DNA from 3 places in the Streptomyces sp. NPDC002790 genome. Region 2 is predicted to be linked to each of the others. Evidence: riboswitches for the same ligand, from Rfam matches in the RefSeq annotation. Region 2 holds a riboswitch; each other region holds the start of a gene.

Region 1 (6,671 bases), on a different contig from region 2:
CGACCGAGGCGACTCTGGCCCCGGCCCCGGCCCGCCGCGTGGTCATTGAGGACAAGCTCCCGCGCGGCATCCTGATCCGGGTCCTCGTGTACGTCTTCGCAGGGCATGCGCTGGCGGGGTTCATCTACTTGCTGTTCACGCTGGGCGGGAATCAGTGAGGGAACAGTCAGTGGTGGAGCAGTCAGTGAGGGAGCAGTCGGTGGGGGCGGACCCCCTACTGCGGTAGCACCTCCATCTTGGCTCCCGGGTATGACGCCAGGCACCCGTTCGTTCTCGCACACTCCTCCCCGTCGGATCAGAACGAGGATGAGTACGAGAGGGCGGGACAGGGCCATGAGGCTACGCAGGGGAAAGCGGCGGGCGACGGAGGGCAACCGGCCGGAGGTGCCGGCCGGTACGCCGGGTCTCGCTGTGGAACTGCGCGGTGTGCGGCGGCAGTATGGGCGCGGGGCCGGCGCGGTGCACGCCCTCGCGGGCGTCGACCTCGCTCTGCCGCGCGGCACGTTCACGGCCGTGATGGGGCCGTCCGGGTCAGGCAAGTCCACTTTCCTGCAGTGCGCCGCCGGGCTCGACCGGCCGTCTGCGGGATCCGTGCGCCTCGGTGGCACGGAGATCACCGGCATGAACGAGAACAGCCTCACCGAGCTGCGCCGCAGCCGCCTCGGCTTCGTCTTCCAGGCGTTCAATCTGCTGCCGTCGCTGACCGTTGAGCAGAACGTTCTGTTGCCGATGCGGCTGGCCGGGCGCCGCCAGGACCGCCGCCGGGCGGCCGCGATGCTCGCGCAGGTCGGGCTCGCGGACAAGGCGCGGCGCCGGCCGGGCGAGCTCTCCGGTGGTCAGCAGCAGCGTGTGGCCGTCGCCCGGGCCCTGGTCACGAGCCCCGACGTGGTGTTCGCCGACGAGCCGACCGGCGCCCTCGACACCGGCACCGCCGCGGAGGTCCTCGGCCTGCTCCGGCACGCGGTGGACATGCTCGGCGCCACCGTCGTCATGGTCACCCACGACCCGGCCGCTGCAGCCTGGGCCGACCGCGTGCTGTTCCTCGCCGACGGTGCGTTCGCGGACAGCCTGGAGCGCGGTTCGGCGGAGCAGATCGCGGCGCGGATGGCGACGCTCGCCGCCCGTACCTCCCGCGTGGGCGTGATGGCGGGGGCGGCGGCATGAGGAGCCTCGCGCCCAACGGCCTCGCGCGAGCGGCCGTGCGCTTCAAGCCCGCCTCGTTCGCGGGCACCTTTGTCGCGCTGCTGATGTCGGCGCTGATCGTCGCGGCCTGCGGCAGCCTGCTGGAGTCGGGCGTGCGCGCCTCGGTTCCGGCGGAGCGGTACGCGAAGGCGCCGGTCGTGGCGGCGGCCGACCAGTCCGCGCGGGTTGTCGCCGACACCATCGACGGCCCCGAGGAATCCGCGTACCCGCTCCCGGACACCGCGCGCGTGGACGCCGGGCTCGCCGCGAAGGCGGCCCACGCGCCGGGCGCCGAGGCCGCGGTGGCGGACTTCACCTTCCCGGTGCGGCAGGGAACCGGCGCACTCACCGGCCACGGCTGGGGCTCGCACGCCTTCACCGGCACCGCGCTGTCCGTGGGCGCCGCGCCGCACAGGGGAGAGGTGGCGCTCGACGCCGCGGCGGCCCGAACGGCGAAGGCCGACGTCGGCGACACCGTCGCGCTCGAAACGGCGGCGGGACGCGCGGAGTTCCGGGTGTCCGGCATCGCCAAGGCCGGGGCCGGGGACACCGCGGCGGCAGGTGCGGCGGCAGGCTCAGCGGCCGGAAGCGGGGCCACCGCCTGGTTCGCCGACGCCGAGGCCCCCGCGCTGTCCGGGCACCCCGGCAAGGCCGATGCCATCGCGGTCCTGGCCAAGGACGGCGCCGACACCGGAGCCCTCGCCAGTGCCGTGGAGAAGGCGCTCGCCGGCTCCGGCGCGCAGGTGCTCACCGGCGACGACCGCGGCGAGGTCGAGGACCACGGCCTGGCGTACGCCAAAGAGACTCTCACCGCCCTCGGCGGCTCCTTCGGCGGGATCGCCACGGTGGTGGCCGTGTTCACCGCGGCAGGCACGGTCGCCCTCTCCGTCGGCCAGCGCACCCGCGAGTTCGCGCTGCTGCGGGCTGTCGGTGCCACCCCGCGGCAGATCCGCCGGGCGGTGGCGGCGGAGGCGCTGCTCGTCGCGCCGCTTGCCGGGGTGCTGGGGTGCCTGCCCGGCATCGGACTCGCGCACTGGTGGTTCGGGCAGCTGAAGGACCGTGGGGCCGTCCCGCAGGCGGTCGAGCTGCACGTCTCGTGGATCCCGCTGGTCGCCGCCGTCGGGACCGGGCTGCTCACGGCGCTCGGCGCGGGCTGGATCGCCGGGCGCAGGCCGGCGAAGATCAAGCCGGGGCAGGCGCTCGCCGAGGCCTCGGTGGAGCGGCTGCGGCCGGGCGTCATCCGTACCGTGCTCGGCGTCGCGGCCCTCGGCGGCGGCTCGGTGCTCGCCGGCGTCGCGGCCTCCACCGCCGGCGCCGACGCGGCGAACGCCTCGCTCGGCGTCGTCATGCTCTTCATGCTCGCCGTCGCCCTGCTCGGCCCGCTGCTGGCCCGGCTGTGCGCGGCCCTCTTCGGCCTGCTGCTGCGTGGCGGTGGCGCCTCGGCCTCGCTGGCGGCCGCCAACTCCCGGACGAATTCCCGCCGGTTGGCCTCCGCGATCACGCCAATCGTGCTGGCGATGGCCTTCGCCTCGACGCTGGTCTTCATGCACACAAGCGAGAGCAAGGTGTCCGCGGACCAGCTGCGCGACGGCATCACGGCGGACCACGTCGTGACCAACCCCGCAGGTCTGCCCGCGGGCGCCGCCGACCGGGCAGCCCGCACTCCCGGTGTCGACGCGGCTGTGAGCCTGCTGGACACGCAGGTGCTCATACCGGTCGACTCGGGTGGGGAGACGTCGCTGCAGGCGACCGCGGCCCAGGGAATCTCGGGCTCGGGCGCGGAGCTCGCCAAGGTGCAGGATCTGGATGTGCGCGCCGGAAGCCTGGATCGCGTGGGCGCGGACCGCATCGCCATCGACAAGACCCTCGCCACGGCGGCGAAGGTGAAGGTGGGCGACAGGCTGCCGCTCCGTCTCCCCGACGGCACGAAGGCCCGCCCGCACGTCGCGGCGGTGTACGGCCGGGGCCTCGGGCTGGCGGCGGTGACCATGGACCGTGCCTCCCTGTCAGGACACGTCACATCGGCCTTCGACAGCACGCTGCTGGTGCGCGGCGGCGACGCCGCGCCGCTCACCGCACTCGGCAAGGTCACGGACGCCTCGGGCTACGCCGTCGAGCAGAGCGTGGACAGCGAAATGGGCGCATGGTCCAACTACATGATGGCCGCGGTCCTGGGCGGCTTCGCCGCCGTCGCGGCGGTCAACACACTGGTGATGACGGTCCTGGACCGCCGTCGCGAACTGACGGTGCTCCGCCTCGTCGGCTCCACGCGCCGCCAGGTGCTGCGGATGCTCCGCTGGGAGAGCCTGCTGGTATCGGCCGCGGGGGTGGCGCTCGGCACCGCCATCGCGATGATCACGCTGACCCCGATGATGCGCGGCATGACGGGTGAGTCCCCGTACATACCGCCGCTGCTGTACGGCACGTTCGCGGCAAGCGCGGTGTGCCTCGGCCTGCTCGCCGTGACCCTCCCCGCCCGCGCGGCACTTCGCGACAGGGAGGGGTGACGGCGGACCTCGAACGGGGTGGGCGACGCCGGGCGTCCTGCGACGCTCGGGGCCGGCCCATGCGTCGCTCGCGCCCGGCCCGTGTGGCGCCCCGGCCCAGCCCGTGTGGCGCCTGGGCCCAGCCCGTGCGGCGCTCGTGCCAGGCACTTGCGATGCACGGGCCAGGCACCTGCGGCGCTCGTGCCAGGCACTTGCGACGCTCGGGCCAGACACCCTCCGGCGCTCGGCGCTCGGCGCTCGGCGGTCAGGCGAGAAGGCGCTCGCGCAGTCGCTCGCGCGTCGCCGCAGTGAGCTTCAGGCCCTCTTCGAGGTAGCGGTCCGTGCCGCCCCAGTGCTCGTCGATGGTCTCGAGGCCCGCGTTGAGGTACTCGATGCGGGCGTCGAAGAGCGGGCTGAGCAGCTCCATGATCTCGGGGGAGTAGGCGTCCTTCGCGGTGGCGGTGCGGCGCACGTTGTAGCGGCGGTGCTTCTCGTTGGACTTGAGGTAGTCCGCCTCGATGGCGTCGCGCTCCACGCCCACCGCGAGCAGCGTCACCGCGATCGACAGGCCCGCGCGGTCCTTGCCCGCCGCGCAGTGCATCAGCGCGGGGAGGCTGTCCTCGGCGAGGGAGTGCAGCACGCGGCTGTGCTCGGCGGTGCGCTCCTTGATCATGGTGCGGTAGGACTCGACGAGCCGGTTCGCCGCGCGGCCCTCGGAGAGGATCTGGCGCAGCTGATCGATGTTGCCGTCGCGGACCATGGTCCAGAATTCGGCGCCGTCGGCCGGGTCGTTGAGCGGCAGGTTCTGATTGCGCACGCCGGGCAGCTCGACGTCCGCGCCTTCCAGCGTCAGGTCGGCGCCGTTGCGGAAGTCGAAGACCGTGTGCAGGCCGAGGGAGGAGAGGAAGCTCGAGTCCTCGGCCGTGGCGTGGGCGAGGTGACCGCTGCGGAACAGAACGCCCTGACGCACGCGCCGGCCGTCCACGGTGGGAAGGCCGCCCACGTCTCGGAAGTTGCGCACTCCGGTCAGCTCGGGCTCGGTGGACGGTGCGTGCTGCGTCACAGGGGCTCCTCCCAATCGGTGCACCGGCGTTGGGTCGCCGGTGGGCGCGCTCCTGACGATACGACATCGGTTCCCCAGGCAACCATCTGTCCGATTCGCCCCGTTCTGTGTCAACTGTGCATGGATCGGAGGGGCTTGTGGGCGTGTGCGTGACCGGCTTCATGTTCGTGACGCTGCGTGCCGGGCGGCCAGGATTGCCTGCCCAGTAATCCCCGAAGGTATGGCGTTGGTAAAGCAGAGAATGTCGACGCAGGGTTACGCAGGACGGCCCCGGAAACCCAATGAATTGCCGCCGCAAGCGAATTCGGGGTTTGTCGTAGCCATTGCGGTTCGCCTACGGTCACCAATCAATCCGGTCGGAACGCCTAGTCCTGCCGCCGCCCGGATTCCTTTCGACTACCCGTCCACGGCAGGAGCGGGGGACCCACACGCAGTACGCCGCGTAGGGATTTCCCGAAGCGGCTAGGGGTGAAGCCGCGCCCGCACCCCGGGCGTGGCCGGGCATCTCCAGCCCGAACCCGACAGCTCACCTCGTAGGCGACGGAGAGGAAAATCAGCATGCCCGCAAAGGGAAAGCACCGCCTTTCGACCTCCCAGCGCATCGCCCGTGTCGCCGCCGTCGCCTCCGCCGGTGGAGTCGCCGTGGCGCTCCCGCTGATGGGCGCCACCGGCGCACAGGCCGCGACGTCCGGCGGCACCGCCGACACCACGACGTACACCGTCAAGGCCGGTGACACGCTTTCGAAGATCGCCAAGGCGCAGGACGTCGACGGCGGCTGGAAGAAGCTGTACGAGAACAACAAGGACGCCGTCGGCTCCAACGCGGACCACCTCAAGATCGGCGTCAAGCTCGACCTCGGCGGCGCGGCCGCGGACGACTCCGGCTCCGAGAGCGGGGCCGCCGCCACGCAGACGAGCGCCAAGACCACCGCCTCCGGCGACTACACGGCGCCGGTCGACGGCGCCAAGGGCACGGGCTACGGCAACTCCGGCTCCATGTGGTCCAGCGGCAGCCACACCGGCGCCGACTACTCGGTGCCGACCGGCACCTCCGTGAAGTCGATCGCCGACGGCACCGTCGTCTCGACCGGCTCGGGCGGCGCGTACGGCAACGAGGTCGTCATCCAGCACGCCGACGGCCACTACTCCCAGTACGGCCACCTGTCGTCGATCGGTGTCGCCCAGGGCGCCACCGTGACGGCCGGCCAGGAGATCGCCAAGTCCGGCGCGACCGGCAACGTCACCGGACCGCACCTGCACTTCGAGATCCGCACGGGTGCGGACTACGGCTCGGACATCGACCCGATCGCGTACCTGAGCGAGCACGGTGTGAACGCCTGAGACGTGACGTAGCGGCCGCCCGTCGGCCCGCTCCCTTCGGCGCCCGGGGAGCACCCCGGGCGCCGAATCGCGTTCGCGCGCTTATTCCACGCTTATTCCCCATGTGGCGGGTGGGGTATCTCACCACGCGTCAACCCCTGGCTACGGTCGCGTAGGTCACACCCGAGGGTGAAAGATGTGTGGTCGTGGCAAACGAATCGAGAGCACTCACGGACTCACTCAACGGCACGATCCGCTCCTACGCGGCCGTGGGCGACAGCTTCACCGAGGGGGTCGGCGACCCCGGCCCCGACGGTAAGTTCGCGGGCTGGGCGGACCGGCTCGCCGTCCTCCTGGACGACCGTGTCCCCGAGGACACCTTCCGGTACGCGAACCTGGCCGTGCGCGGCAAGCTCCTCGACCAGGTCGTCGCGGACCAGGTCCCGAAGGCGGTCGAGCTCGCCCCCGACCTGGTGAGCCTGGTCGCCGGCGGCAACGACATCATCCGCCCCGGCACCGACCCGGACGACGTGGCCGAACGCTTCGAGAAGGCTGTCGTCCGGCTCGCCGACGCGGCAGGCACCGTCATGGTGGCCACCGGGTTCGACACCCGTGACGTG
Region 2 (6,671 bases):
TGGCGCGGCTCGCCGGCTCGGGCCGCGAACAGATGCCGAACCTCGAACTGCTCCCCGGTTCCTACGACCTGCCCGGCGCCCGCCTCCTCGACCTCGTCCAGGTCATGGACCGGATCCGCCGCGAATGCCCCTGGTCGAAGCAGCGCACCCACGAGGACCTCGCCAAGTACGCCATCGAGGAGGCCTACGAACTCGTCGAGGCCATCGAGACCAACGACCGCGACGAACTGCGCGAGGAACTCGGCGACGTACTCCTCCAGGTCGTCTTCCACGCCCGCATCGCCGAGGAGGCCTCGGCGGAGTCCGAGGAAGAGGCCCCCTTCTCCATCGACGACGTCGCGGGCGGCATCGTCGACAAGCTCATCCACCGCCACCCGCACGTCTTCGGCGACGAGAGCGCCGCGACCCCGGAGGAGGTCCGGGAGATCTGGCTCCGCAAGAAGGGCGAGTCCAAGCGCCGCGCCTCCGTCACGGACGGCGTCCCCCTCGGCCAGCCGTCCCTCGCCCTCGCCGCCAAACTCGCCTCCCGGGTACGCACGGCGAACCTGGACGTCCCGGTGCCCACGGGAGACGACATCGGCTACGAACTCCTCACCCTCGCCCTGCGCGCCGAGGCCGAAGGCGTCGACCCGGAGGCAGCACTCAGAGCCGCCGCCCGTGCCTACCGGGACGCGGTACGCACGACCGAGGGGCTCACCACCTCATAGGGCCGGTTACGGTCAGGTGGTGACCGAGAGCCCCACTCCCTCCAGCGCCCCCGAACTCTTCAGCTGGGAGTTCGCCGGCAACCCGTACCCCGCCTACGCCTGGCTGCGCGAGCACGCCCCCGTGCACCGCACCACGCTGCCGAGCGGCGTCGAGGCCTGGCTGGTCACCCGGTACGCGGACGCCCGCCAGGCGCTCGCCGACCCACGGCTCAGCAAGAACGCGGACCACCACGACGAGCCGAGCCACGCCAAGGGCAAGACGGGTATCCCCGGTGAACGCAAGGCCGAGCTGACCACCCACCTCCTCAACATCGACCCGCCGGACCACACCCGCCTGCGCCGCCTCGTCTCGAAGGCGTTCACCCCACGCCGCGTCGCCGAATTCGCGCCACGCGTCCAGCAGTTGACGGACGACCTCATCGACGCCTTCGCGGCGAACGGCGAAGCCGACCTCATCCACGACTTCGCCTTCCCCCTCCCCATCTACGCCATCTGCGACCTCCTCGGCGTCCCCCGCGAGGACCAGGACGACTTCCGCGAATGGGCGGGCATGATGATCCGCCACGGCGGCGGCCCCCGCGGCGGAGTGGGCCGCGCGGTGAAGCGGATCCGCGCGTACCTGGTCGACCTGATCCACCGCAAACGCGGCGACCTGACGGACGACCTGATCTCCGACCTGATCCGCGCCTCCGACCACGGCGAACACCTCACGGAGAACGAGGTGGCGGCCATGTGTTTCGTGCTGCTCTTCGCCGGGTTCGAGACGACCGTCAACCTGATCGGCAACGGCACGTACGCCCTGCTCACGCATCCCGAGCAGAGGGGGCTTCTGCAGAGGTCGATCGCGGCAGGGGAGACGGGCCTGCTGGAGACGGGGATCGAGGAACTCCTGCGCTTCGACGGGCCGGTGGAGATGGCCACGTGGCGGTTCGCCAGGGCGTCGCTGACCATCGGCGGCGTGGAGATCGGTGCGGGCGACCCGGTTCTCGTCGTGCTCGCCGCCGCCGACCGCGACCCGGCGCGCTTCACCGAGCCCGACACCCTCGACCTCTCCCGCCGCGACAACCAGCACCTCGGGTACGGACACGGCATCCACTACTGCCTCGGCGCCCCGCTCGCGCGCCTGGAGGGACAGGCCGCCCTCGGCACGCTCCTGACGCGCCTCCCGGACCTGCGACTTGCGGTGGAACCTGACGATTTGCGGTGGCGTGGCGGGCTCATCATGCGTGGACTGCGCACGCTCCCGGTGGAGTTCACGACGCGTCAGAACCCCGCCGGAACTGACGGGCCGTCAGCAATGTGACATTCACGTGATCTTCGCTGCATCGACTTGTGACAGGCGTTCGAGTGCAGCTACGTTCACGGATCATCGCGACACATGCACAACCCGCACCACTTGCACCACCCGTCGCGCGTAGCAGCATCAGTCTCGCGAAAGGCAACCGCATGCTCTCCGGGAACGGTCGACACCGTCGCCCCCGCCAGGCCCCTGCTCTCGTCGTCGCCGCCGGAGTCGCCGGCAGCGCCATCGCGATCCCGCTGTTCGCCGCGAGCGGCGCGAGCGCCGCGACCACGCAGGCGTGGGACAAGCTCGCCGAGTGCGAGAGCGGTGGGCAGTGGAGCCTGGATGCCGGTAACGGCTACTACGGCGGCCTCCAGTTCACGCAGGAGAGATGGGAGCAGTACGGGGGGCTCGACTACGCCCCGCGTGCCGACCAGGCCAGCCGCTCGCAGCAGATAGCCGTCGCCGAGAAGGTTCTTGACGCCAAGGGTGTGAGTGCCTGGCCGATGTGCTCGCTCACCGCGGACCTCACCAAGGGCGACGACTCGGCGGAGGTCGATCCGGGCGTCTCCGCGTCGCCGCAGCCGTCCGAGTCGGCATCCGATTCCGCGTCCGAGCCGTCGGACACCGATGCCGACAACAAGTCGGACGACGACGCCGACAAGGCGGGCTCCACCGATTCAGCCGATTCGGGAGACAAGGGTCACGACGGCGGTGAGGGTTCCGACGCGTCGGACGAGCCGTCGGCCGACCCCTCGCGCGATACCTCCGGTAGCAGCGCCGAGGGCTCCCCGTCCCCCTCAAGTGACAAGTCCCACGCACCTTCTGACGGCGACGACACGGCCTCCTCCTCCTCCGAAACGGCCTCGCCGTCCGCCTCCCCCTCCGGTGACGGTGACGGTGCCGCGTCGGACGACGCCACGGCGGGCCGCCACCGCGGAGACCGTGCCGGTGACGACGGTTCCGACTCCCGTACGGGAGAGGGGCGTCACGCCTCGCGTGACGAGAAGCGCGGCGACGACACGTACGAGGTGCACGCCGGCGACAACCTCTGGGACATCGCGAAGGCTCAGGACGTGCACGGCGGATGGGACGCGCTCTACGAGCGGAACAAGGAGACGGTAGGTACCGACCCAGACCTCATCCTTCCTGGTCAGAGCCTGGATCTTGGGGACGGATCGGGCAAAAGGTAGCGGGAGTTCGGGCCGTTTGAGGGGGCTTTGTCCGATGTCGATCGAGTGAGACATGGGTCTCAAAGCCCCTGATCGACTTTGAAATCGGACGGATCGACCGCTTACGTTCGTGACCGCTCGCTTCAGCGGGCCCCGATGGACGTCACGCCGAATCCTGCCAACGTCCGTACGGGAACAGTCGACGCGTAAGCGCCGTAGGCAGGAGCGGGGGACCCAGGTAAGCCGCCCTTCCGGGAGACCGGACGGGCTTGGGGTTAAGCAGCGCACAAGGATGCGTCTGCCGGACACTCACTGGTCCGAACCCGACAGCTCACCTCGCAGGCGTCGGTGAGGAGATATCTCCATGCTGTTTTCCGGCAACAACAAGCACCGCCGCCCCTCCAAGGCCGTTCGCGTCGCCACGCTCGGCGGAGTCGCCGCTGCCGCCGTCGCCGTGCCGCTGATGGGTGCCGGTTCGGCCTCCGCCGCGACCACGTCCGAGTGGGACCAGGTCGCGCAGTGCGAGTCCGGCGGCAACTGGTCCACCAACACCGGCAACGGTTTCTACGGTGGCCTGCAGTTCTCGTCCTCCACCTGGTCCGCCTACGGCGGCTCGCAGTACGCCTCCACCGCCGACCAGGCCTCCAAGGCGCAGCAGATAGCCGTCGGCGAGAAGGTTCTCGCCTCGCAGGGCAACGGTGCCTGGCCGAACTGCGGCTCGGGCCTGTCCTCCACCCCGAACGAGGGTGGCGCGGACGACTCGTCCTCGCAGCAGCAGGACACCCAGAGCACGCAGCAGCGTGCCGACCGCTCCGAGCAGCGCGAGCAGCCGAAGCAGGAGGCCCCGAAGCAGGCGGCCCCCAAGCAGGAGGCCCCGAAGCAGGCGGCTCCGAAGCAGGACACCGTCACCACCCCGACCGGTAACAAGGTCGAGAAGGGTGACGGCGAGTACAAGGTGAAGACCGGCGACACCCTCAGCAAGATCGCCGAGGCGCACGACTCGAACTGGCAGAAGCTGTTCGAGAAGAACAAGGACATCGTCAAGGACGCGGACCTGATCTACCCGGGTCAGCAGCTGCACCTCAGCTAAGACCGTCCGGCCCCGCGCAGGGGCCACCAGGCCCGCACAGGGCCACCAGGTACGGGCTCGGCATCGGCGGACGCCGAGCCCCGCCGCACCCCGTCCCCACGGGCCGCTCACTTCGGCGACCTCCCTCCCGGCGCAGCCGGGAGGGAGGTCGCTGTTTTTGTTCCGTTAAGGAACATTTCGCTAACGGCGTTGTCCACAAGACGGGCGTTCGGATGGCCGATGCCCTCGGGCCGGTTACGCTCGGGGATGCGGGACCCGTTGTCCGACGGTGCCCGCAAAGCTTCGTCACATCCCAGAAGGAGATGCTCGTGCCGTCCATCGACGTCGTCGTAGCCCGGGAAATCCTGGACTCCCGAGGCAATCCCACGGTCGAGGTCGAGGTCGGCCTCGACGACGGGAGCACCGGCCGTGCGGCCGTCCCGTCGGGTGCCTCCACCGGTGCCTTCGAGGCCATCGAACTCCGCGACGGTGACCCCAACCGTTACCAGGGCAAGGGCGTCGAGAAGGCCGTCCTCGCCGTCATCGAGCAGATCGGCCCGGAGCTCGTCGGCTACGACGCCACCGAGCAGCGCCTGATCGACCAGGCGATGTTCGACCTGGACGCCACCGACAACAAGGGCTCGCTCGGCGCCAACGCCATCCTCGGCGTCTCCCTCGCCGTCGCGCACGCCGCGTCCGAGGCGTCGGACCTGCCGCTCTTCCGCTACCTGGGCGGCCCGAACGCGCACCTTCTCCCGGTGCCGATGATGAACATCCTGAACGGTGGATCCCACGCGGACTCCAACGTCGACATCCAGGAGTTCATGATCGCCCCGATCGGCGCGGAGTCCTTCTCCGAGGCCCTGCGCTGGGGCGCCGAGGTCTACCACACGCTGAAGAAGGTCCTGAAGAGCAAGGGCCTGGCCACGGGCCTGGGCGACGAGGGCGGCTTCGCCCCGAACCTGGGCTCGAACCGTGAGGCCCTCGACCTGATCCTCGAGGCCATCAAGGAGGCCGGCTACGTTCCCGGCCAGCAGATCGCCCTCGCGCTCGACGTCGCCGCCTCCGAGTTCTACAAGGACGGCAAGTACCAGTTCGAGGGCAAGGAGCGCTCCGCCGCCGAGATGACGGAGTACTACGAGGAGCTCGTCTCCGCGTACCCGCTCGTCTCCGTCGAGGACCCGCTGTTCGAGGACGACTGGGCCGGCTGGAACGTTCTCACCGAGAAGCTGGGTGACAAGGTCCAGATCGTCGGCGACGACCTCTTCGTCACCAACCCGGAGCGCCTGGCCCGCGGCATCGAGGAGAACTCGGCGAACGCTCTGCTCGTGAAGGTGAACCAGATCGGTTCGCTGACCGAGACCCTGGACGCCGTCGAGCTCGCCCAGCGCAACGGGTTCAAGTGCATGATGTCCCACCGCTCCGGCGAGACCGAGGACGTCACCATCGCCGACCTGGCCGTCGCCACCAACTGCGGCCAGATCAAGACCGGCGCCCCGGCCCGCTCCGAGCGTGTCGCCAAGTACAACCAGCTGCTGCGCATCGAGGAGATCCTGGACGACGCGGCGGTCTACGCCGGTCGCTCGGCCTTCCCGCGCTTCAAGGGCTGAACCCGGCCCCCGCGTGAGCCGGTAGTTCCGTACGTCCCCGCACTCGGTCCCGTACCGTGTGCGGGGACGTACGTACGTGAGCGGGGAGGCGGGAGCAGGCGATGCCCGGAAAGGTGCGGGACAGGGACTCCCGAGATCGCTTCTCGACGGCCACCCGCCTGCGCGTTCTGGGCGAGCAGACCGCCGAGCGCGTCTACCGCTCGCAGAGCAAGCGGCAGGCCCGCCGCTCCCGGCTCACGGGCCGCGCGGCCCTGCTGGCCCTCGTCCTGTGCACCCTCGTGGTCGCGCTGGCGTACCCGATAAGGCAGTACGTATCGCAGCGCGGCGAGATCGAGGACCTGCAGCGCCAGCAGCAGGAGGCCAAGCAGCGGGTCGACAAGCTGCGCGACCAGAAGGCCCGCTGGCAGGACGACGCGTTCGCCGAGCAGCGCATCCGGGAGCGCCTGCACATGGTGATGCCGGGCGAGACCGGCTACGTGGTGCCGAGCGAGCGCACCGCTGCCGCCGAGCGCGCCGAGCAGGGCGCGGAGGACCGCCCCTGGTACTCAAACGTCTGGGACGGCGTCGACAAGGCCGACCAGGCGGACAATTGACCATCTCTGTCGACAACTGACGATCACTGAAGGAAACACCCGAGCGATGGAAACGCCCCCGCCGCAGACCGAGCCCACCGCGCCCACGGACGCCGACATCCAGGCGTTCAAGGAGCAGCTGGGGCGCCCGCCGCGCGGCCTGCGCGCCATCGCGCACCGTTGCCCCTGCGGCAACCCGGACGTGGTTGAGACGGCGCCGCGTCTGGAGGACGGCACTCCGTTCCCGACGACGTACTAC
Region 3 (6,671 bases), on a different contig from region 2:
GGACTCGTCGGCTGCGCCTACGGGTACCGCCTGGAGCGCGACGGGGCATGGTGGGCGGACCTCCCCGTCGAGGTGACACGGCAGACGGAGGAACTCGCCGCGTCCGGACGGGTGTTCGCGCTGGCCGAGCTGATGGTGTTGTCCGGGCACCGCCGCCACGGTGTAGCGACCCGCCTCGGCGACCTGCTGCTCTCCCGCCACACCCAGGACCTTGTGGTGGCCGGTGTGGGCGGGAACAGGCGCGCGGCCGGCGTCGGGCAGCTGCTCCGGGCATGGGGCTGGAAGGAACTGCCCGCCTCGGGGCCGGGCGCCGGGGAGTCGGGCCGGGAGGTGTGGGCGCGCGGGCCCCTGCGGTGAGCGGCCACGCTGCGCGAGCGGCCGCGACCAGCCCGCCCCCTGACCGGCGCAACAGAAACTGCGCCACCGCTGAGGACACGTCAGGCTGCCATTGATCCGACCGGAGGTGTTGCATGGCAGCGGGCGCACGGGTGCGACGCGTTCTTCTGGGGGGCCTCGTCCCCCTGCTGGTGGTGGCCGCGACGGCGTGCGGCGGGGCCACGCGGACCGACTCCGACGTGGGTGCGCACCCCGAACACCGGCCCTCCGGCGGGCCGTTCGCGCACCCGGGCGTCCTGGTCGGCAAGGGACAACTGGCCGCCGTCCGTGACCACGTGGCCCGGAAGCAGGAGCCGTGGATCTCCGCGTACAAGGAGATGAGCGACAGCAAGTACGCCGACCTCGACTACAAGGCCAAGCCGTACGCGACCGTGGAGTGCCCCTTCGACGCCGAGACCGGGCAGGGCTGCGTCGAGGAGCGGGAGGATGCCATCGCGGCGTACACGCAGGCGCTGCTGTGGAACGTCACCCGCGACAAGGCGCACGCCGCCAAGGCCGTCGAGATCATGGACGCCTGGTCGGACAAGGTCACCGGGCACACCGCGGACAACGCGGGGTTGCAGGCCGCCTGGGCCGGCACGTCCTGGGCGAAGGCCGCCGAGCTGATGCAGTACACGTACAAGGACTGGCCGGACGGGCAGGAGCTGAAGTTCCAGCGGATGCTGCGCGAGGCCTATCTGCCCGAAGTGCGGGGCGGATCCGCCGACTTCAACGGCAACTGGGACCTGGTGATGGCCGACGCGACGATGAGCATGGCCGTCTACCTGAACGACCAGTCGGCCTTCGACCAGGCCGTCGGGCACTTCCGCGCCCGCGTCCCCGCGTACTTCTATCTCTCCAGCGACGGGCCGCTGCCGGTGAAGCCGAAGGGCAGCGACATCGACACCCCGAAGGAACTGCGGACGTACTGGTTCGGGCAGAAGACCTTCAAGGACGGGCTCGCCCAGGAGACCTGCCGCAACTTCAAGCACGCCAGCTACTCCCTCGCCGCCACCTCCCACATGGCGGAGACCGCCTGGCACCAGGGCGTCGACCTGTACGGAGAGGTGAAGGAACGGCTCGCCGCCGCGCTCGAACTGCACTCCAAGTACCAGCTGGGCACCAAGGCCCCGTCCTGGCTGTGCGGCGGCAAGGTGCAGCGGGACATGGGGCCCGACACGGAGGTGGGCCTCCAGCACCTTCAGGGGCGGCTGAAGATGGACCTCCCGCAGACCGAGAAGCTCACCCACAAGCAGCGGCCGGAGGGTACGGACGACCTGTTCGTGGCGTGGGAGACCCTCACGCACGCCGCCGCGTGAACGGTCACGGGAAGCGATTCGCGTTCACTCCCCCTGATGGCGTAGAGTTGTGAACACAACGGCGCGGGGTGGAGCAGCTCGGTAGCTCGCTGGGCTCATAACCCAGAGGTCGCAGGTTCAAATCCTGTCCCCGCTACTGAAGACCAGAGGCCGGAATCTCACTGAGATTCCGGCCTCTGGTCATTTGTGTTCCGTTTCCGCCCCCGCCCGCGCGGTCACCCGTGTTGCGCACGTCACGTTCCCCACCCGTACGGCCCACCCCTGCTCGCCCGCACGCCCCCGTGCGGGAACTCTTGGTGAGACGCCGGAAGCTGGCAGGGAACGGCAGGAGACGAGTGGTGGGGCAGCGAACAGGAGGCACCAGCGGGAGACGGAGGCGGCACGGCTCCGACACCGTGAGCACCCGCCTCTTCCTGCGGCTGCTGCCCCTGCTGCTCATCATCGGCGGTGCGATCTACGAGTACGTCACCCCCAAGGGCTTTCCCGGCGCCCCTTTGTTCAGCGCGGCGCCACTGGTCGCCGCCCCGTTCTTCTCGCTCGGCGCGACGATCCTGACGGGCGTCGTGTCGATCGTTGCGATCACCGCCGTGCACCTGCGCTTCACGGAGAACCTCGACTCCGTGTTCGTCACCGAGGTCGTGACCGTGGCCACCGTCTGCGTCCTGGCCTGTGTGATCAACCGGATCGTGTACCGCGGTTACGAGCAGCTGGCCTCCGCCCGCGAGATCGCCCAGGCCGCGCAGCTCGCGGTGCTGCCCCGGCCGCCCCAGCGGCTCGGCGGCTTCGTGATCGCGGCGCGCTACGAGGCGGCGCAGGCCGGCGCGTTCATCGGCGGTGACCTGTACGCGGTCCAGGACACTCCGCACGGCATCCGGATCATCGTCGGCGACGTACGCGGCAAGGGCATGGGCGCGGTCGCCGCGGTCGCCGTCGTCATCGGCGCGTTCCGGGAGGCCGCCGAGCAGGAGGGCTCCCTGGAGGCCGTCGCCCAGCGCCTGGAGCGGGCGCTGGCCCGCGAGGGCACCCGGCGCAGCGGCATCGACGACTTCGAGGGCTTCACCACGGCCGTGCTCGTCGAGATCCCGCACGGCGTCGAACTCGTCCGCGTCCTCAACCGCGGTCACCCCAGCCCGCTGCTGCTGCTCGGCGACGGCACCGTACGCGCACTCGACCCGTGCCAGGCGGCGCTGCCGCTCGGCATGAGCGAACTCGGCAGCTGGCCCGACCGGGCCGTCGAGGCGGCGTTCCCGTCCGCGGCCACGCTGTTGCTCTACACCGACGGGCTCTCCGAGGCGCGCGACCCGAGCGGCCGCTTCTACGATCCGGCGGCCCGGCTCTCCGGACGCGTCTTCCCCGGACCCGATGAACTCCTCGCGGCCCTCGCCGTGGAGGTGCGCGCGCATACCGGCGGCGGGACGAAGGACGACATGGCGCTGCTCGCCGTGCGGCGGGGCTGAGGGGCGGGGCTGTTGGGCGGGCCCGAGTTTCTTGATCGTTGTTACCTGTGGTAGCCGACCGTAGTCGAACGGCGCCGCTCCGCATAACAATTGACGCACCATCACTTGCGCGGACGTTTGCGAGGCTCTGCCAACTCGCCCCGATCCGCCCGCTCGTGTCCCGATAAGTCCTGGCCAGAGTCGTGAACGATCAGTGGGAAGCGCTTGGAATTATTGTCTGCTGTCTATTAACGTTCGATAACGCAGCGCGGTCGTCCCAGCCGTCACAAGAGACAGCTCCGTGCGCACACGCTTAATCCCGCAAGGGAACCGGGGAACCATCAACTTGGGGTGAATCGGACATCGTTGAAGCTCGCGATGTCGGTAGGAGACCTTCCTGCTCCGAACCCGTCAGCTAACCCGGTAGGCGAGAAGGAAGGAAAGGAGAGCGCCCCCGTGGCGTCGAACCGGCCTGCCCCAGACTTCTTCTACGGACCCGAAGACGACTTCGGCGTCGAGCAGGAGACCTGGGAGGAGTGGAATCCCACCGAGGAGTCCGTCTCCCCCGTCCGCGGCAGGCATCGCACAGCCCGCCGCCGTGGTGGATTCGCTCGTAGCTCCACTGTTCTCGGCGTCGGCGTGGTCGCCGCCGTCGGTGCGGGCGGCATCGCCACCGCACAGGGCGGCAAGCCCGCGGTCCACATATCCATGCCCGACCTGTCGGCGGTCAAGGACTCGCTGCCCGCGGCCAAGTCGCTGCCGGGCGTGGGCTCGTTGATGTCCGACGGCTCGGACTCCGATTCCGACTCCGGCGCCACGGCCTCCCCGCTGAGCGGCGCCGGTATCACCCAGGCCGAGGCCGCCGACGGGCAGACCGGCGCGGGCGAGGCGCTGCGGGCCCGCATCATGCAGCAGGCCGAGACGCAGCAGGACGCGGCCGACGCCACCGCGAAGCAGGCCGCGGAGGAGGCCGCCGCGAAGCAGGCGGCCGTCGAGGCCGCGGCCAAGCAGGACGCGGCCAAGGCCAAGGAGCTCGCCGAGAAGAAGAAGGCCGAGGCGGAGGCCCGCCGCAAGGCCGAGGCCGAGCGCCTCGCCAAGCTGGCCAAGAGCTTCAAGCTCCCGGTCGCCTCGTACACGCTCTCCGGCACCTTCGGCCAGCCCGGCTCCATGTGGTCCTCCGGGTACCACACGGGCCTCGACTTCGCCGCCTCCACCGGTACGCCGATCCGCGCCATCCACTCCGGCACGGTCACGGAGGCCGGCTGGGCGGGCGCGTACGGATACCGCACGGTGCTCACCCTCGACGACGGCACCGAGCTGTGGTTCTGCCACCAGTCCTCGCTCAATGTCAGCGCGGGCCAGAAGGTCAGCACCGGCGATGTCATCGGCCGCGTGGGCGCCACGGGCAATGTCACCGGGCCGCACCTCCACCTGGAGGTCCACCCCGGCGGGCAGTCCACCGGCGTCGACCCGGCGTCGTGGCTGCGCGAAAAGGGCCTCACGCCCTGAACACGTGAACTCCGGCGGTCCTGGCGCTCACCCCCCGACGTCAGGGCTGCCGGTTTGCCCATTCCTGGGTCTCTTGAGGCGATTTTCGGCGCGGTCGCGGAATACCGTATTCCGTACGGGTGTTGAGTCGGGGCATGACTTCCTCTCCTTCTCTGCGCAAGCTCGGCACCTCCGACCTCGAGGTCTTCCCGCTGTCCCTGGGTGGCAACGTGTTCGGCTGGACCGCCGACGAGGCCACGTCCTTCGAGGTGCTCGACGCGTACGTCGCCGCGGGCGGCAACTTCATCGACACCGCCGATGTGTACTCGGCGTGGGTGGACGGCAACCGGGGCGGTGAGTCGGAGACCGTCATCGGCAAGTGGCTGGCCTCGCGCGGCCGCCGCGACGACGTCGTCATCGCCACCAAGGGCGGCCACCACCCGGAGTTCCAGGGCCTGTCCGCGGCCAACATCAAGGCCGCGGCCGACGCCTCCCTGAAGCGCCTCGGCACCGACCACATCGACCTGTACTACACGCACTACGACGACCCCGAGGTGCCGGTCGAGGAGATCATCGGCGCCCTTGACGAACTGGTGAAGGCGGGCAAGGTACGCCACATCGCCGCGTCGAACATCTCCGCGCAGCGCCTCCAGGACTCCCTCGACCTCTCCGACCGCGAGGGCCTCGCCCGTTACGTCGCGCTCCAGCCGCACTACAACCTAGTCTCGCGCGACACGTACGAGGGTGAGCTGCAGGACGTCGCCGCGCGCGCGGGCCTCGGGGCCGTGCCGTACTACGCACTCGCGGCCGGCTTCCTGACCGGCAAGTACCGGGCGGGCGTCAAGGTCGACAGCGCGCGGGCCGCCGGTGCGGGCAAGCACCTGGAGACCGAGCGCGGGCAGAAGGTGCTCGCCGCCCTCGACGAGGTCGCGCAGGCGCACGACGCCGAGATCGCCACGGTCGCCCTCGCCTGGCTCGCCGCGCAGCCCACGGTGACGGCGCCGATCGCGTCCGCGCGGAAGGTCGAGCAGCTTCCGGGGCTGCTCGCGGTGGCGGACGTGGAGCTGACACAGGCGGAGCTCGACCGGCTCACGGCGGCGTCTCAGTAGCGGTACGGGTTGTCGTAGGTGTACGCGGTATATGTGGTGTAGGCGGGGTGCTGCGCCGGGGGGCCCGCGTACGCCGGGGGCAGCCACATCGGCGTCGCGATCTGGGAGCCGTACGCGAGCGCCGGGCGCGCGGAGTGGCGCCGCGCCCACAGTGCCTCCAACAGCTCCCGTTCCCGTACGACGTAGTCCGCGCCGGCCCTGCCTCTGCGGCCGCGGTGGCGAAGCAGCGCGAGGGATGTCGCGAGGTCCTCGTACTCGGCGACGGCCGTCGCGGCCGGCCGGCCGCCGTAGTGCGTGGCGAACTCGCGGGCCAGGCGCCGCGCCTTGAGCGAGCCGAGCGCGAGCGGGTCCGGCGGGGCGAGCCAACCCGCGGCGACGTAGGCGGGCAACTCCTGGCGGATGGTGCGCAGCTCACGCTGGCGTACGTACACCGCGAGCCAGGTGAGCACGCCGAACACCGGCACCATGAACGCGGCGTACACCGCGAAGAAGCCGTACTCGCCGAACGAGGACGAGCCGTTCCAGAACGCGTGCATGCCCATCGCGGCGAGCAGTCCCGCGAGCGGGAGCAGCATCCGGCGCAGTCGGCCGCGGCCCGGCGCCATGGCGGCGGCGATGCCGAAGCCGATGCCGGTGAGGACCGTGAACAGCGGGTGCGCGAACGGGGACATCACGACGCGCACGAAAAAGGTGGCGGCGGTGACCGAGGTCAGGCCAGGACCTGTGCCGGCGAGCTGGTCGGTGCCGAAGGCGTTGCCGAGATAGAGGATGTTCTCGGTGAACGCGAAGCCGGTGGCGGTGACCCCGGCGATGACGACGCCGTCGACGATTCCGGTGAAGTCCCGTCTGCGGAACAGGAAGACGAGCAGCACGGCCGCCGCCTTCGCGGACTCCTCGACGACCGGGGCGATGACGGTGGCACCGAGGGTGTCGGCGCTCGACGG

The links. A riboswitch is a leader RNA that binds a small molecule or an ion and turns the genes downstream of it on or off. The one in region 2 is predicted to bind cyclic di-AMP.
Region 1: another riboswitch for cyclic di-AMP. It lies ahead of ABT004_RS12365 (M23 family metallopeptidase); the one in region 2 lies ahead of ABT004_RS34910 (transglycosylase family protein).
Region 3: another riboswitch for cyclic di-AMP. It lies ahead of ABT004_RS16385 (M23 family metallopeptidase); the one in region 2 lies ahead of ABT004_RS34910 (transglycosylase family protein).

What each region holds. Positions count from the first base shown of each region.
Region 1 covers NZ_JBEOVM010000019.1:27,903-34,573, reverse strand. The annotation lists gene ABT004_RS12385 (DUF6126 family protein) at 1-158, shown strand, start outside; gene ABT004_RS12380 (ABC transporter ATP-binding protein) at 334-1,164, shown strand; gene ABT004_RS12375 (FtsX-like permease family protein) at 1,161-3,689, shown strand; gene ABT004_RS12370 (tyrosine-protein phosphatase) at 3,934-4,731, opposite strand; cyclic di-AMP (ydaO/yuaA leader) riboswitch at 5,119-5,286, shown strand; gene ABT004_RS12365 (M23 family metallopeptidase) at 5,290-6,072, shown strand; gene ABT004_RS12360 (SGNH/GDSL hydrolase family protein) at 6,258-6,671, shown strand, end outside.
Region 2 covers NZ_JBEOVM010000173.1:487-7,157, reverse strand. The annotation lists gene ABT004_RS34925 (nucleoside triphosphate pyrophosphohydrolase) at 1-707, shown strand, start outside; gene ABT004_RS34920 (cytochrome P450 family protein) at 727-2,010, shown strand; gene ABT004_RS34915 (transglycosylase family protein) at 2,154-3,182, shown strand; cyclic di-AMP (ydaO/yuaA leader) riboswitch at 3,363-3,521, shown strand; gene ABT004_RS34910 (transglycosylase family protein) at 3,526-4,251, shown strand; gene eno (phosphopyruvate hydratase) at 4,560-5,840, shown strand; gene ABT004_RS34900 (FtsB family cell division protein) at 5,942-6,433, shown strand; gene ABT004_RS34895 (DUF501 domain-containing protein) at 6,480-6,671, shown strand, end outside.
Region 3 covers NZ_JBEOVM010000030.1:19,335-26,005, reverse strand. The annotation lists gene ABT004_RS16405 (hypothetical protein) at 1-357, shown strand, start outside; gene ABT004_RS16400 (alginate lyase family protein) at 471-1,694, shown strand; tRNA gene ABT004_RS16395 (tRNA-Met) at 1,757-1,830, shown strand; gene ABT004_RS16390 (PP2C family protein-serine/threonine phosphatase) at 2,030-3,151, shown strand; cyclic di-AMP (ydaO/yuaA leader) riboswitch at 3,431-3,575, shown strand; gene ABT004_RS16385 (M23 family metallopeptidase) at 3,587-4,639, shown strand; gene ABT004_RS16380 (aldo/keto reductase) at 4,774-5,727, shown strand; gene ABT004_RS16375 (PrsW family intramembrane metalloprotease) at 5,721-6,671, opposite strand, start outside.